2 regions of the Mesorhizobium sp. M6A.T.Cr.TU.017.01.1.1 genome follow, and region 2 is predicted to be linked to the other one. Evidence: predicted binding sites of a transcription regulator. Region 2 holds the regulator's gene; the other holds the start of a gene.
What was found. Region 2 encodes PhoB, which activates phosphate uptake and scavenging genes when phosphate is short. Its sites were predicted from a motif close to TGTCATNNANCTGTCAT; they were not measured.
Positions count from the first base shown of each region.

Region 1 (7,897 bases), on a different contig from region 2:
TCCCCGACATCGAGGTGATCTCGGTCGGCATCCCCGACCTGCATTCCTCGCTGCTCGGTGGCAAGGGCGTTGGCGAACTGGGCATCGTCGGCGTGGCGCCGGCGATCGCCAACGCGGTGTTCCACGCCACCGGCAAACGGGTGCGGGATCTGCCGATCACGCTGGAGAAGCTGATTTAGGGGAGGCCGTGAAGTTGTCGATCTCCCCGTCGTGGGGAGATTGGCAGCTTCAACTACGGCGCCCTGTCCAGACTCACCACGACAGTGTGAAGGCAAGCTTGCCGAAATGCCGGCCGCCGGCCGCCATGTGTGCGTAGGCTTCGGCTGCCTGGTCCTGGCTGTACAGCGTGTCGATGACCGGCTCGATACGGGCAGCGGCGATGGCGCGGGCGGCGTCGCGCAGGTCGGATACCGAACCGGTATTGTTGCCCACCACCTTGAGCGCCTTGACGATGATCGGCAGCAGGTTTGCGGTGGCCTCGGTGCCGGTGACGAAGCCGATGGTGAACACCGTGCCGCCCGAAGCGGCGGCGTTGATCGAGCGGGCGAACGTGGCCGATCCGCCGGTCTCGACGATCAGGTCGGCGCCGATGCCGTCGGTCAATTCGAGCACTTTGGCGTCCCAGTCCGGCGTCGTGCGGTAGTTGATCAGATGATCGGCGCCGAGTGCCTTGGCGCGCTCCAGCTTGTCGTCCGACGACGAGGTGATGACGACGGTGGCGCCGGCCGCCTTGGCAAGCTGCAGGGTCAGGATCGAGACACCGCCAGTGCCGAGCAGGACGACGACCGACCCCGGCCCGACATCGGCGGCGCGGATCGCGTTCCACGCGGTGGTGCCGGCGATCGGCAGCGTCGCCGCCGCTTCGAAGGACAGATGCGCCGGCACCGGCACCACGGCATTGGCCGGCAGCGCGACATATTCGGCGAGCGATCCGGGCAGCGTCACGCCGCGCATCTCGGTCGTCTCGTAGGGGCGCGGACGGCCGCCGATCCAGCGCGGTTTTGCATGAGCGATGACGCGGTCGTTAACGGCGAGCCTCGACACGCCCTCGCCGATGCCAACGATCTCGCCGGCGCCGTCGACGACCGGAATGAGCGGAAAGCTGGGACCTGGATAATTGCCGCTCGCCACCGCGACATCGACGAAATTGAGGCTCGCGGCGCGCAGGCGGATCAGCACTTCGCCGCGTTGCGGTTCAGGTGTGGCAACGGTTGCCGCGCGAAAGGCGTCCAGTCGGGGTGCAGTCAGTTCGATGGCTTTCATGGTCTCACTCCGTTCGATGGCCCGGTTGATGGGGATTGAGTGAAACTAGCTGCTGCGCTATTCCTGCATAATCCTTGGCTTTTGCATTTGAGTTCTGCGTATGATGCAGCAATCTAATGAGCCGGCAGCACTCGCCGAAATGGCCGCCTTTGCGGCGATCGCCGAGGCGCGCTCCTTCACCAAAGCGGCGGCGCGCGTCGGACGCGACGCGACGATCCTGTCGCGGCGCCTCGCTTCGCTGGAAGAGCGGCTCGGCGTGCGGTTGCTGCACCGGACGACGCGCAGCGTATCGCTGACCGAGGCCGGAGCCGAGTTCCTCGTCCGCGTCCGCGCCATCCTGGCCGCGGTCGACGAAGCCGAGGCTGCTGCGTCGGCGCATGCCGGCGGCGGGCCGCGCGGCGTGTTGCGGCTGGCGCTGCCCGGATCGTTCGGGCGCATGTGGATCGGACCGTTGCTGCCAGAATTTCTCGCCGAATTTCCCGACGTCCGCATCGAGGCCGAGTTTTCCAACCGTTTCGTCGATCTCGTCGCCGAGAATTTCGATGTCGCCGTCCGTCTCGGCGCGCTGGAGGATTCGCGCCTGGTGGCGCGCAAGGTGGCGACGCGGCGCCGGCTGCTGTGCGCCGCACCGTCCTACCTTGCTCGCGCGGGCACGCCGGCCACGCCGCAGGCGCTTGTCGAGCATGCTTGCTTGGGTTTCACCGGGTTCCAGACCTTTCCCGCCTGGGAGATGACCGACAGCACGGGCCGTCGCGTCCGTATCGAGGTTTCCGGGCCGCTGGTCACCGATGATGCCGAGGTGCTGGTCGAAGCCGCCGTGCAGGGCGTCGGGCTGATGATGAGCACGGATTGGCTGGTCGGACGCGAACTCGCCGACGGACGGCTGGTGCCTGTTCTGGAGGACTGGACGCTCGCCGACGAGGGCGCGGTCTATATCGTGATGCCTTCAGCCAAGGGGCAAGCGGCCAAGACGCGCGCCTTCGCCGACTGGATCGGCAAACGATTCGCCCCGGAGCCGCCGTGGCGGAGAGGGTGCTAATCTCCCCCCTTGAGGGGGAGATGTCGCCGAAGGCGACAGAGGGGGTCGCCGCGCGTGGAGCGTCAGCGCCGTCTCTCGTAGAGGAAGGGGTTGGCGATCTATGTGAGACGACCCCCCTCTGGCCGCTTCGCGGCCATCTCCCCCTCGAGGGGGGAGATTACGCGCTCAGCCGCCTCCGCCTCCACCTTGCTGCTTGATGAAATGAGCGAGCAGATCCATCGGCACCGGAAACACGACCGTCGACGAGCGCTCGCCGGCGATGTCGTGGAGCGCCTCGAAATAGCGCAGCTGCATGGCCTGCGGTGCCTCGGACAGCATCTTGCCGGCCTCGACGAGTTTTGCCGCCGCCTGTTGTTCGCCGTCGGCATTGATCACTTTGGCACGCCGCAGCCGTTCGGCCTCGGCCTGCTTGGCGATGGCGCGGACCATGTTCTCGTTGAGGTCAACATGCTTGATCTCGACATCAGAGACCTTGATGCCCCAGGCATCGGTCCGCTGATCGAGGATCTCCTGGATATCGCTGTTGAGCTTGTCACGCTCGGCCAGCATTTCATCGAGCTCATGCTTGCCGAGCACCGAGCGCAATGTGGTCTGTGCCAACTGGTTGGTCGCGGCCATGAAGTCCTCGACCTGGATCACCGCCCGCTCGGCGTCGACGATACGAAAATACAGCACAGCGTTGACCTTCACCGAGACGTTGTCGCGCGAGATCACGTCCTGCGGCGGAACATCCTGAACCACCACCCGCAAATCGACCCGCACCATCTGCTGCACGAAGGGGATGAGGATAATCAGGCCGGGACCTTTGACTCCGGTGAAGCGGCCGAGCGTGAAGACCACGCCGCGCTGATACTCCCTCAGGATGCGAACGGCCGCGGACAGGAACATGAGCACGACGAGCGCTGCTACCAGGTAGGCCACATAACCGATGATCATTGCCTTGCTCCATCGCTTCGCACATTGCGGCGCCGTATCGTCAGCACGAGACCCCTGACATCAGCCACCTCGACGCTGTCGCCGACTGCAAAGGGTTCGTCGGCCATCGCCCGCCAGCGCTCGCCCCGGGCGAGCACGTGACCCTCGCTGCCCTCCCAGTCGAGGACCTTGGCCGGCAGCCCTTGCATGGCCTGTGCGCCAACACGCGGAGCGTTCTTGCGGGCCGCCCACAGATAGCTGCCGGTCAACAGCGCCAGGCCGAGCGTCAGGGCGGCGGCGGTGCCGATGACGGCCCACGACATCTCGAAGCCGGGCCCCTCGATCCTGAGCAGCATGGCAGCGCCCAGCAGAAAGGCAGCCACGCCTCCCAGCCCAAGCACCACTGTGGGGTTGAAGGCCTCGACGACGAGGAAGATGATGCCAAGCAGCATCAAGGCAAGGCCGGCATAGCTGATCGGCAGGAGATTGAGCGCATAGAGTCCGAGCAGAAGGCAGATCGTGCCAATCACGCCGGGCGCGACCGCGCCCGGGCTCGTGAACTCGAAGACGAGGCCATAAACGCCGATCAGCATCAGGATCACGGCGATGTTCGGGTCGGTGATGACAGCGAGAAGCCGGATGAGCCAGCCGGGCTCCAGCGTTTCAACCGGCAGCCCTTTCGTCGCCAGCACCTCTTTCCTGCCGGCCATTTCCACCGTGCGGCCGTCAGCCAGCTGAAGCAGCTCGGTCGTGTCGCGGGCGACGAAGTCGACGACATGCTCCTGCAGCGCCGCGGTGGCCGACAGGCTGGCAGCCTCGCGCACGGCCTTTTCACCCCATTCGGCATTGCGCCCGCGCAGTTCAGCCAGGCTGCGGATCAACGCAACCGCGTCGTTCGTCGCCTTGGCGATCATCGCATCGCCCGCTGGCGGGTTCTTCTGGTCTTTGCCGGCTCCTGGGCCATTGTTCTTGTCGTCGCCACCGGGAAAGGATGGCAGCGGTCCGCCCATCTCGATCGGCGTTGCCGCACCCAGATTGGTGCCGGGCGCCATCGCCGCCACATGGGTTGCGTAGAGGATGTAGGTTCCGGCGCTCGCCGCATGACCGCCGGCGGGCGCGACATAGCCGATGACGGGAACCGGCGAGGCGAGCATATCGGCGATGATCTCGCGCATGCTGGTGACCAACCCGCCGGGCGTGTTCATCTGCAGGATGAGAACCTCGGCGTTCCGCTGCGCGGCTACCGCCAGCGCTTCCTCGAGCTGCATGGCGCTCGCCGGACCGATGGCGCCGTCTATCTCGACGCGCAGCGCAATCCTCTCCTGGCCGTTCGCCTCTCCGGTTGCGGAAGAAATACAAACGAACACAGCGGCTACAAAAGCCGCGGCAATCAGGGCTACACGCGCGAGTTTCACGCTCAAAGCTCCATATCAAGGATATGGGCTGGATTTTGCCGAAATCCATGACACTTCGCGGCGGGTGAAGCTGCGGCGCAATGGGGATTGGCGATCTCCCCCCTTGCGGGGGAGATCGGCAGCTTCAACTCTGTGCGTAACCTGTGGGCAGGAAACGGGTGGTTTGCTCGCGCTGTTTCACCCATCTGATGGGCAGGACGAAGCCAGAGGAGGCAAAGCCATGACCATTCATTCGATAGGTTCGAGGGCAGCGGTCCGATCGGCGGAGACGCGCGTCGCCGCATATGATTGGCAGGCGTTGGCCGGGGAGATGAGCGGCTATGGCTGCGCGGTGATGGAAAAGCTGCTGACGCCGCAAGAATGCCGGGAGGTCGCCGGGCTTTACCCGGACGAGAGCCATTTCCGCAGCCATGTCCACATGGCGCGGCACGGCTTCGGCAAGGGCGAGTACCGCTATTTCCGCTATCCCTTGCCCGAGCTGATCGGCGGCTTGCGCACCGCGCTCTATCCGCGCCTCGCCGCGGTCGCCAATGACTGGAACCAGCGCATGAGCATCGCCCAGCGCTACCCGGACGAGCACGCCGCGTTCCTCGAGCAATGCCACGAGCAGGGCCAGACACGGCCGACGCCGCTTCTGCTGCAATATGGTACCGGCGACTTCAACTGCCTGCATCAGGATCTCTACGGCGATCTTGCCTTCCCGCTGCAGGTGGCAATCCTGCTGTCCGAACCCGGCAAGGATTTCACCGGTGGCGAGTTCGTGCTGACCGAACAGCGCCCGCGCATGCAGAGCCGGGCCGAGGTGGTGCCGTTGCGCCAGGGCGATGCGGTCGCCTTCGCGGTGCACAATCGTCCGGTCCAGGGCAGCAAAGGCAGCTACCGCGTCAATCTCAGGCACGGCGTCAGTAGGCTTCGCTCCGGCATGCGCCATACCGTCGGCATCATCTTCCACGACGCGAAGTAGGGCTGCGTAGACTTCCTTCTCCCCTTCTCCCCTTGTGGGAGAAGGTGGATTGGCGCGCAGCGCCAAGACGGTTGAGGGGTGTTGGACGGAGCGCCGTCGTTGCCAAGCTGGAACACCCCTCATCCGTCGCCTTCGGCGACACCTTCTCCCACAAGGGGAGAAGGGTGAGCGCGAGGCGCAACGTTGGAGCCCAGTCCTTCGGACCCCAATTCTTCATAGGAGTCCGAGGAACGGGCGGGACAAGTGATCGCGGAAAATCCGAATAAAAAAGATTCGCCCCACAAGATCTCTGTCATCCAATTGTTAACCAAGGTTCATACGATGAGCAATGTTGTCTCTCGGCCGGTGTGTGTTCGCCGGGCGGACGACTGTTGATATCTGCCAAGACTGAAAAGTAGATTTTTATTTGCGCAGTATAGTCGGGGATCGCCATGATGTTTCCAGCAAGCTTTGCGTCACTTCGGCGCAAATGGCCGAAGATAACGGGATCAAGTGGCGCCATCGCGCTGGCTGTTGCCTTGATGATCGGGGCCGCTGCGCAGGCTGAGCCTATTCGCGGCGCTGGATCGACACTGGCTGCCCCGATCATCGGCAAATGGGCAACGGCCTACGAGAGCGCCCGCGCAGATGGCGGCGACTATATCTCGCCCGATTGGAAGGTCGACTATGAGATCGTCGGCTCGCTCGCCGGCGTCCTGCGTCTCGACCAGCCGGACATGGACTTTGCCGCGACGGATGCGCCGATCAACGCCGCCGACCTCAGGAAAGCCGGCCGCCAACAGTTTCCGATCGTGATGGGCGCCATCGCCGTCGTCATCAATCTCGACGGCATTGGCCCGGGAAGCCTTCGCCTGACGGGGCCGCTTCTGGCCGACATCTATCTGGGCAAGATCCAGTCATGGTCCGATCCCGCGATCAAGGCGGCGAATCCGGATCTGACGCTGCCCGATCTTAGGATCAGCGTTCTTCACCGTAAGGATGGGTCCGGCTCGACTTTTGTGTTCACGGAGTATCTGTCGGCGGTCAGCGACGAGTGGAAGAGCAAGTACGGCGCCAACACACTGATCTCGTGGCCGCTCGGCGCCGATGCCGAAGGCACGCAGAACCTCATTCGAGCCGTGCATGACACGAAGGGGGCGATCGCCTATGCCGAATCCGGCCAGGCGCAGCGCGCCAGCCTTTCCTACGCACTGATCGAGAACAAATCCGGCAAGTTCGTCAAGCCGGAGCCCGACGGCGTGCAGGCTGCTGCGACGTCCATCGACTGGGCGCAAACGACCGATTTCTTCGCTTCGCTGACCGATCGAGACGGAGATGCCGCCTATCCGATCAGCACGGCTGTGTTCGCGGTCGTTCAGGTCTCGGGCCGTTCGGAACATCGCTATCGCCGCGTGCACGACCTTTTCCGGCTCGCCTTCGCGCAGGGCGCCGGCGACGCCACCGCGCTCGGCTATGTGCCGCTGCCGAAGGCGCTCGTCGACCAGGTCGAACAATACTGGGCGAGCCAAGCGCCCGTCGGAAACTGAGCTGAAGAGCCAGGCTGCCTCGCGCAGCACCTGAACTGAACGTCATATCGCGCCGTGGTAACGGCTTGTTGGGGACTGCGTGACATGGACATAGATATCTTCAAGGACATCCTCGTGCCGGTGATCGGGGGGTTGGGCATCTTCATGCTCGGCCTCGACTTCATGGCAAACGGCATCCAGGCGCTTTCGGTCAACCGGATGCGCGCCTTTCTCGCCAAGGCCGCCGGAACGCCGATCAAGGGCGTGCTGGCAGGAACGCTGATCACCGGCGTCATCCAGTCGTCGACGGCGATGAGCGTCATGGTCGTCGGCCTGGTCAATGCCGGCGTCATCGCCTTGAGGCCGGCGATCAGCGTGATCATGGGCGCCAATATCGGCACCACGCTCGGCAACGGGCTCATCGCCCTGCCGCTCGGCCCGCTTGGATTGATCCTGGCCGGCGTGTTCTCGCTGGTCTACTGCTTCGCCAAAAGCGAAAAGGTCAAGAACATTGCGCTCGCCTGCATGGGCTTCGCGCTGATCTTCTATGGCCTCAACCTGATGACCGGCGGCCTGCGCCCGCTTCGCAACCTGCCCGAAGTCATGGCGCTGCTGCAAACGCTGACGGCCGACTCCTATGTCAACCTTCTCAAATGCGTGTTCATCGCCGCCGGCGTGACCGCCATGATCCATTCGTCCTCGGCGACGATCGGCATTGTGATGGGCCTTGGCGCCGCCGGCATTCTCGACTGGACGACGGCCGTCGCCTTCTCGCTCGGCGCCGATCTCGGCACCA
Region 1 is NZ_RZTA01000001.1:82,346-90,242, forward strand. It holds gene EOB36_RS00405 (xanthine dehydrogenase family protein molybdopterin-binding subunit) at 1-179, shown strand, start outside; gene EOB36_RS00410 (NAD(P)-dependent alcohol dehydrogenase) at 253-1,263, opposite strand; gene EOB36_RS00415 (LysR family transcriptional regulator) at 1,367-2,302, shown strand; gene EOB36_RS00420 (slipin family protein) at 2,468-3,238, opposite strand; gene EOB36_RS00425 (nodulation protein NfeD) at 3,235-4,632, opposite strand; gene EOB36_RS00430 (2OG-Fe(II) oxygenase) at 4,853-5,596, shown strand; gene pstS (phosphate ABC transporter substrate-binding protein PstS) at 6,028-7,122, shown strand; gene EOB36_RS00440 (Na/Pi symporter) at 7,207-7,897, shown strand, end outside.
Region 1: the regulator PhoB is predicted to act here: its motif matches at 5,887-5,903, upstream of pstS (phosphate ABC transporter substrate-binding protein PstS).

Region 2 (7,897 bases):
CCATGGCGCCATCGTCGAGCGTGCCCCAGCCGGTCATCAGCTCGCGGCCGAGGAAGAGGTTGGCGGCGGCGTCGACATTGTCGGCGAGCGCCAGCGTCTGGTAGATCGTTTCGATGCCGTATTTCTTGGCATCGCGCGGATTGGAGATCGAGGCCTCCTCGCCATTGACGAATATCTGGCCCGAGTCGCGCTTGTAGGCGCCGGACAGGATCTTGATCAGCGTCGACTTCCCGGCACCGTTGTGGCCGAGCAGCGCCACCACCTCGCCCGGGAAAAGGTCGATCGACGCGTCGTCGACCGCGCGAATACCACCAAAGGCAATCGAGATGTTCCGCATATCGATCAACGGCGTGCCTGTGCGAGCAGTTGTGTCAACCATGATCGCCCTTCCCTAAACGCGCTTGCGGTAGACGGTGTCGAGCCAGACGGCGATCACCAGGACGGCGCCGACGACGACGCTCTGAAGCGGTGAATCGATGCCGAGCAACACCATGCCGGACTGCAATGACTGCATCAGAAGCGCGCCCAGCATGGCGCCGAGCACCGTGCCGGAGCCGCCGGCCAGCGACGTGCCGCCGATGACGGCTGCGGCGATGACCAGCAACTCGTCCAGCGTACCCAGCGCATTGGTCGAGGCATTGAGGCGAGCCGACGCAATCGCCGCGCTGATTGCGGCCAATACGCCCATGATCATGAACACCTTCATGGTCACCCAGCGCGTGTTGATGCCGGCGAGTTCCGCCGCTTCCGGGTTGCCGCCAATGGCAAAGACATAGCGGCCGAAACGGGTGCGCCTGGTGATGAAGGTCATGACGATGCCCACTGCGACCGCAATCAGCACCGGTATGGCGATGCCATGGGCGATGAACAGCCCGCCTTCGGGGACGGTGATGCCGTTCCGCTGCGCGTATTGGCGCACGATGCCGATTGGCCAGGGATAGGAATTGGCGATCCACACGGCGCCGAGGATGGCGGCGCAGGCGACAACACCAAGCAAGCTCTCCGCCCAGACGGGACGCAGCGGAAACTTGAACCGCTTGCGCTGCGACCGGCCGTTGAGCAGCATGAAAGCGACGGCCGCACAGGCGAGAACGCCGACGATCCAGCTTGCGGTTGCCCCGATCGAGCCACGCGGCCCGCCACCCATGAGCTGGAACGTGGCGTCGAGCGGCGCGACGGTGCGCCCGCTCGTCATCAGCCACGCCATGCCACGCCAGATCAGCAAGCCGCCCAGCGTCACGATGAAGGCCGGAACCTCGAGATAGGCGATGATGAAGCCCTGGAGCGCGCCTATCATGAGGCCGAGCACCACACCGGCAGCCAATGCGATAATCCATATCCAGGGATTTCCCACCTGGAGCCCCATGACGCGGATGAGGAATTCGGCCTGCGCCACGCCCATCACCATGCCGATCACGCCTTCGACGGAGCCCACCGAAAGATCGATGTTGCGCATCACGATGACCAGCACCATGCCGGTCGCCATGATCGCCACCGAGGAGGTCTGCACCGACAGGTTCCAGAGATTGCGCGGCGTGAGGAAAAGCCCACCCGACAGGATGTGAATTCCAACCCAGATGACCAGCAGAGCGCCGACCATGCCGAGCATGCGTATATCGAGCTCGGTTGCCTTGAGGAACCGTCCGATGGCGCTGAGCTCGGATTCGCGCGCCCGGTCTTCGGCCGTGTGGGCGACCGGTGGGTTGGATGCCGTGTCGGTCATGATGTCCTCCGACCGGGTTGCCGTCTGGCGCGGATGCCGGAACAGAATGCTATTTGCTTTCCACGGTCATTTGAAGCGGAAAGCCTCTCGAAAAACGCCGCGGCCTGACAGCCGCGGCGTTCGTTTCCTTGCGAAATGATCCAGATCAGTTGCAGGCCGCAACGCTGCCCGCGGCGACACCCGCGCAGACTTCGTCCTTCTTGATCCAGCCGGCGTCGATGACGACGTTGAGATTGTCCTTGGTGATGGCAATCGGCGTCAGGAACAGCGACTTGACGGCATTGCCGCCCGGCGTGGTGAAGTCCTTGACGCCCGCAATGTCGGTCATCTGCTTGCCATCGGCAAGCTGCGAGGCGATCTCGGCGGCGTTCTTGCCGAGCTCTCGCGCGTCCTTCCACACCGATACGGTCTGTGTGCCGAGCGCAATGCGGTTCAGCGCTGCATGGTCGCCGTCCTGGCCGGACACCGGGACGGATCCGGCCAAGCCTTGCGCCGTCAGCGCCGCGACGACGCCACCGGCGGTGCCGTCATTGGCGGCAACCACCGCATCGACCTTGTTGTCGTTAGCGGTCAGGAACTGTTCCATGTTCTTCTGGGCGTTGGCGGGAAGCCAGCCGTCGGTATACGCCTCGCCGACATTTTTGATCTTGCCGCTGTCGATGGCATCCTTGAGCACTTCCATGGAGCCGGCGAACAGGAAATCGGCATTCGGATCGGCGCCCGAGCCCTTGATGAAGACGTAGTTGCCTTCCGGCGCCACCTTGAACACTTCGCGGGCCTGCATGCGGCCGACTTCCTGGTTGTCGAAGGTCAGATAGAACACGTCCTTGTTCTCGATCAACCGGTCATAGCCGACGACCGGAATGCCTTCGTCCAGCGCCTTTTGCACCGCCGGCCCGATGGCCGACGCATCTTGCGCAAGGATGATGAGCGCGTTGGCGCCCTGCGAGATCAGGCTCTCGACATCGGTCAGCTGCTTGCCGGGATTGGACTGCGCATCGGCGGAAATATACTTGTCGCCGGCGGCCTCGATCGCTGTCTTCATGGCGGCTTCGTCGGTCTTCCAGCGCTCTTCCTGGAAGTTCGACCACGAAACGCCAATGACCTTGTCCTTCGCCTGTGCGACCGACGCGAGCGTCAGCGACATGGCGACCCCCGCCAGGATGGCGGCTGCGAATCTCTTCATGATAGTCCTCCCTGCGCCGCGATACGGCGCGACCAAACTGGCCCGAAGGCCGGCACAAAGGCTCTATTTTTTCGAGCCTCGAAAAAATACTGGTCCAACGCCGAAGCGCTGTCAACATCAATTCTGATGGATTTTGATGTCCCTGCCGACTTTTTTCGAGCCCCGGAATAAACAATGACAGGGCCTTCTGCTTCTGCCAGTATTTGTCGGACGCTACCGACGGCTTCCGGTTCATGAGCGGCCACGGCAAGAGGGAGGAAGCAAAGGATGTCGGTTGGAATCCGTCATGACGATTTGCGTCGGCGCAACCGGGCGATGGTGATTTCGGCCGTACGCCGGGCAGGCCAGCCGTCGCGAACCGAGATCGCCGCGACCACCGGCCTCAGCCATTCGACCATATCGGCGATCTCTTCCGACCTCATCCAGGAAGGCATCCTGACCGAGAGCAAGGCGAGCGAGACCGTTTCGCTGAAACGCGGCCGGCCGCAGGTCGGCCTCAGCCTCAATCCGGAAGCGGCGGCGGTGTTGGCCGTCGTGTTGTCGCTGAATTTCCTTTCGGTCGCCGTCATCGATTATGCTGGAGAAGTGGTCGCCGAGGAACAGCGCCGGCTGGACACGCTGACCATGTCGCGCGACGAGCTGATCGACGAATGTGTCGCCATCGTCCGGCGCCGGCTCGAAGATCCCGATCTCAATATCCAAAGCGTCGCCCGCATCGCGCTGGCGATCCAGGGCATCACCGATTCCCATGCGCGCGCCATGTTGTGGTCGCCGATCACGCCGCAGACGAACATTGCCTTCGCCGACATTCTGGAACGTGAGTTCGGCATCCCGGCCATCATGGAGAACGATTGCAACATGATGGCCGTGGCGCTGCGCTGGCGCGACCCGGATCGCTACCGCGACGATTTCATCGCCATCCTGCTCTCCCACGGCATCGGCATGGGGCTGGTGCTGAAGGGCGAACTGTTCACCGGCACCCATTCCTCAGGCGGCGAATTCGGCCACATGATCCACCGGCCGGGCGGCGCGCTTTGCCGCTGCGGGCGGCGCGGCTGCGTCGAGGCCTATGCCGGCAACTACGCCATCTGGCGCAATGCAAGGCAGTTGAGCGAGAACGCCGAGCCGGTCGCCGATGTCAGCGACGCCGAGATGCGGGCACTGGCGGCCCGGGCGCGCCAGACGGACGGACCGGAGCGCGAAGCCTACCGCAAGGCCGGCGAAGCGCTCGGCTTCGGGCTCGGCAGCCTGTTCGCGTTGATCGATCCGGCGCCGGTCGCCATGGTCGGCGCCAGCGCTGCCGCCTTCGACCTGATCGAGCCGGCCCTGCGCGAGGCCATCGCTCAGACCGCCGGCGGTCAGTATTCGGGTTCGATTTCCTTCGACACCGAGCCGAACGAGCTGCCGCTGATCCGCGAAGGCTGCGCCATGCGGGCGCTGAGCTTCGTCGACCAGGAGATTTTCGCGCCGGGCGCGCAAGGGAAGTCCGGCACGGCCAGGAAGCACGTGGCCTGAATGGAAGAACGCAGCTTGAATTCAGGCAGTCTGTTCAGTCTTCCCTGATCGCATAGCCCGCGCCGCGGATGGTGCGGATGACATCGGGCATGCGGCCATTGTTGACCGCCTTGCGCAGCCGGCCGACATGGACGTCCACCGTGCGCTCGTCGATGTAGATCGTCTCGCCCCAGACATTGTCGAGCAACTGGCTGCGCGAGAACACCCGACCCGGGTGCCGCATCATGAATTCGAGCAGCCGGAATTCGGTCGGCCCGAGCCGGATCTCGCTCTTCTTGCGATAGACCCTGTGCGATTCGCGATCGAGCATGATGTCACCGACCTTCAGCACGCTGGACAGCACTTCGGGCTTGGCACGGCGCAGCAGCGCCTTGACCCTGGCCATGAATTCCGGTGTCGAGAACGGCTTGACCAGATAGTCGTCGGCCCCGGTCGAGAGGCCGCGCACCCGGTCGCTTTCCTCGCCGCGCGCGGTCAGCATGATGATCGGCAGCCGCTCGGTTTCGGGACGCACCCGAAGGCGACGGCAAAGCTCGATGCCCGAAACCGCCGGCACCATCCAGTCGAGCACCAGAAGATCGGGCACGTTTTCCTGAAGCCGGATTTCGGCCTCGTCGCCGCGCGTCACCACCTCGACCTGATAGCCTTCGGATTCCAGATTGTAGCGAAGGAGGACGCCCAGCGGCTCTTCGTCCTCCACCACCATGATGCGCGGCGCGATCATCGGCCGGTTACCCCTGTCATGTCGCCGACGCCGACATCGTCGTTTCGTCGAGCTTCGGCCGATCCGCCGGCAATTGCTGCCCGGTCACGACATAGTAGGCGTTTTCGGCGATGTTGGTGACATGATCGCCGATACGCTCGAGATTCTTGGCGCAGAACAGAAGATGCGTGCAGGCGGTGATGTTGCGCGGGTCCTCCATCATGTAGGTCAGGAGTTCGCGAAAAACCGCCGTGTATTTCACGTCGATCTTCTCGTCGGCGGCGCGCAGCTCTTTCAACGCGCCGGCGTTGCGCGACACATAGTGCTCGACCACGCCGCGGAGCTGCTCGAGAACGAGATCCGCCATCGCGTCGATACCGTGCGAGAGATTACGCGGCGTGGCGCTCTGCCCGACGGCGCTGACCCGCTTGGCTATGTTCTTGGCCAGGTCGCCGATGCGCTCGAGATCGCCGGCCATCCGGATTGCGCCAACCACGGCGCGCAGGTCTTGCGCCATCGGCTGCCGCTTGGCGATCAGCGTGATCGCGCTGTCGTCGAGTTCGCGCTGCCGCGCATCCATGATGGCGTCATCCGAGACGACGCGCTGCGCCATCGCATTGTCTGACGCAAGCAACGCGCGGATCGACGCTGCGACCATCGCGGCGGCGAGCTCGTCCATGTCGCGGATCAGCCTGTCGATGTGCTCCAATTCCTCGTCGAAAGATGCGACGGTATGTTCACCCATGATACTGTCCTCGTGCTCGAAAATTCGCCGGACCGCTTAGCCGAACCGGCCGGTGATGTAGTCCTGGGTGCGCTTGTCGTCGGGGTTGGTGAACATCTTGTCGGTCGCGCCCTCCTCGACCAGATAGCCGAGATGGAACATCGCCGTGCGTTGCGACACACGCGCTGCCTGCTGCATCGAATGGGTGACGATGACGATCGTGTAGTTCTGGCGCAGTTCGTCAATCAGTTCCTCGACACGGGCGGTGGCGATCGGATCGAGCGCCGAACAAGGCTCGTCCATCAGGATCACTTCCGGCGACACAGCGATGGCGCGCGCAATGCACAGACGCTGCTGCTGGCCACCGGAAAGGCCAGTGCCCGACTCGAGCAGGCGATCCTTGACCTCGTTGAACAGGCCGGCCTTCTTCAGGCTCGATTCGACGATGCCGTCCAACTCCGCCTTGCTCCTGGCCAGACCGTGAATGCGCGGACCGTAGGCGACGTTTTCGTAGATCGACTTCGGAAACGGGTTCGGCTTCTGGAACACCATGCCGACGCGAGCTCGCAGCTCGACGACATCGATTTTCGGGTCGTAGACATCCTCGTTGTCGAGCGTGATCTTGCCGCTTACCCGCGCGATGTCGATCGTGTCGTTCATTCGATTCAAGCAACGCAGAAAGGTCGACTTGCCGCAGCCCGATGGGCCGATCAACGCCGTCACCTGGTTCTCGCGGACATCGAGATCCACGTCGAACAGAGCTCGCTTCTCGCCGTAATGAACGGAGACCTTTTCGCCCTTCATCTTGATCGAAGGCTCGTTGGTTCCGCTACTCAGTTTCTGCTCGACGCTGGCTTCCGTCATGATGTTCATATCCTCTACTCCTTACCAGCGCCGCTCGAAGCGCCTGCGCAGTATCACCGCGATGGCATTCATGATGACCAAAAATACCAGCAAAATCAAAATCGCCGCCGAAGTCTTCTGCTGGAACCCCGCTTCAGGAAAATCGGCCCACATGAATATCTGCACCGGCAGGATCGTCGCGGGATCGGTGAAGCCACCGGGAATGTCGACGATGAAGGCGACCATGCCGATCATCAGCAACGGCGCGGTTTCACCCAGCGCATGCGCCATTCCGAGGATGGTGCCGGTCATGATACCCGGCATCGCCAGCGGCAGGACGTGATGGAATACGGTCTGGACCTTGGACGCTCCGATGCCAAGCGCCGCCTCGCGGATCGACGGTGGCACGGCGCGCAGCGAAGCGCGTGAGGCGATAATGATGATCGGCAGGGTCATCAGCGCCAGCACCATGCCGCCGACCACCGGGGCCGAGCGCGGCAGGCCGAAGAAATTCAGGAATACGGCAAGTCCAAGCAGGCCGAAGACGATCGAAGGCACCGCCGCCAGATTGTTGATATTCACTTCGATGATCGTCGTCAGCCGGTTCTTGGGCGCAAATTCCTCAAGATAGATCGCCGCCGAAACGCCGATCGGGAAGGCGATGGCGAGCGTTACGATCATGGTCAGGAACGATCCGACGACCGCGCCCCAGATACCGGCCAGTTCCGGCTCGCGGCTTGCGCCGGTGAAGAAGAAGATCGAGTTGAACCGGCTTTCGATCAGGCCGGCGCTCTTCAGCGTATCGAGCCAGACGATCACCTTGTCCGAAATCTTTCGCGATGCTTCCGGCGTGTCGATGACCCGCAGGAATGCCTGGCCGCTCGCGGCTGGCGCCGTGCTGTCCAGCGCCTCGATCACCGTGCCCTTTGCGACCGCCGTTCCGTTGGCCCCAGGCGACAGCGCGGTCAGCTTGACCGTGCCGCCATTGAACGCGACCAGCAGCGACGACGCGCCGCTCGTCAGCGTGAGCATGCCGTTTTCGCCCTCGGTCGCACCATGGCCGCGCGCCAACGCCAGCATGGCATCGTCGCCGAAGGTCAGATCGATGTCGCCGCTGCTTTGCGAAGGCGTGACGCTTGTCGAAATCGCCTCGTCCGAACCGACGTCGGCAAGCAAACCCTTGAGATAAAGGTCGGCAAAATC
Region 2 is NZ_RZTA01000003.1:30,442-38,338, reverse strand. It holds gene EOB36_RS01565 (ATP-binding cassette domain-containing protein) at 1-379, opposite strand, end outside; gene EOB36_RS01560 (sugar ABC transporter permease) at 392-1,723, opposite strand; gene xylF (D-xylose ABC transporter substrate-binding protein) at 1,869-2,909, opposite strand; gene EOB36_RS01550 (ROK family protein) at 3,177-4,424, shown strand; gene phoB (phosphate regulon transcriptional regulator PhoB) at 4,459-5,148, opposite strand; gene phoU (phosphate signaling complex protein PhoU) at 5,165-5,872, opposite strand; gene pstB (phosphate ABC transporter ATP-binding protein PstB) at 5,909-6,724, opposite strand; gene pstA (phosphate ABC transporter permease PstA) at 6,737-7,897, opposite strand, start outside.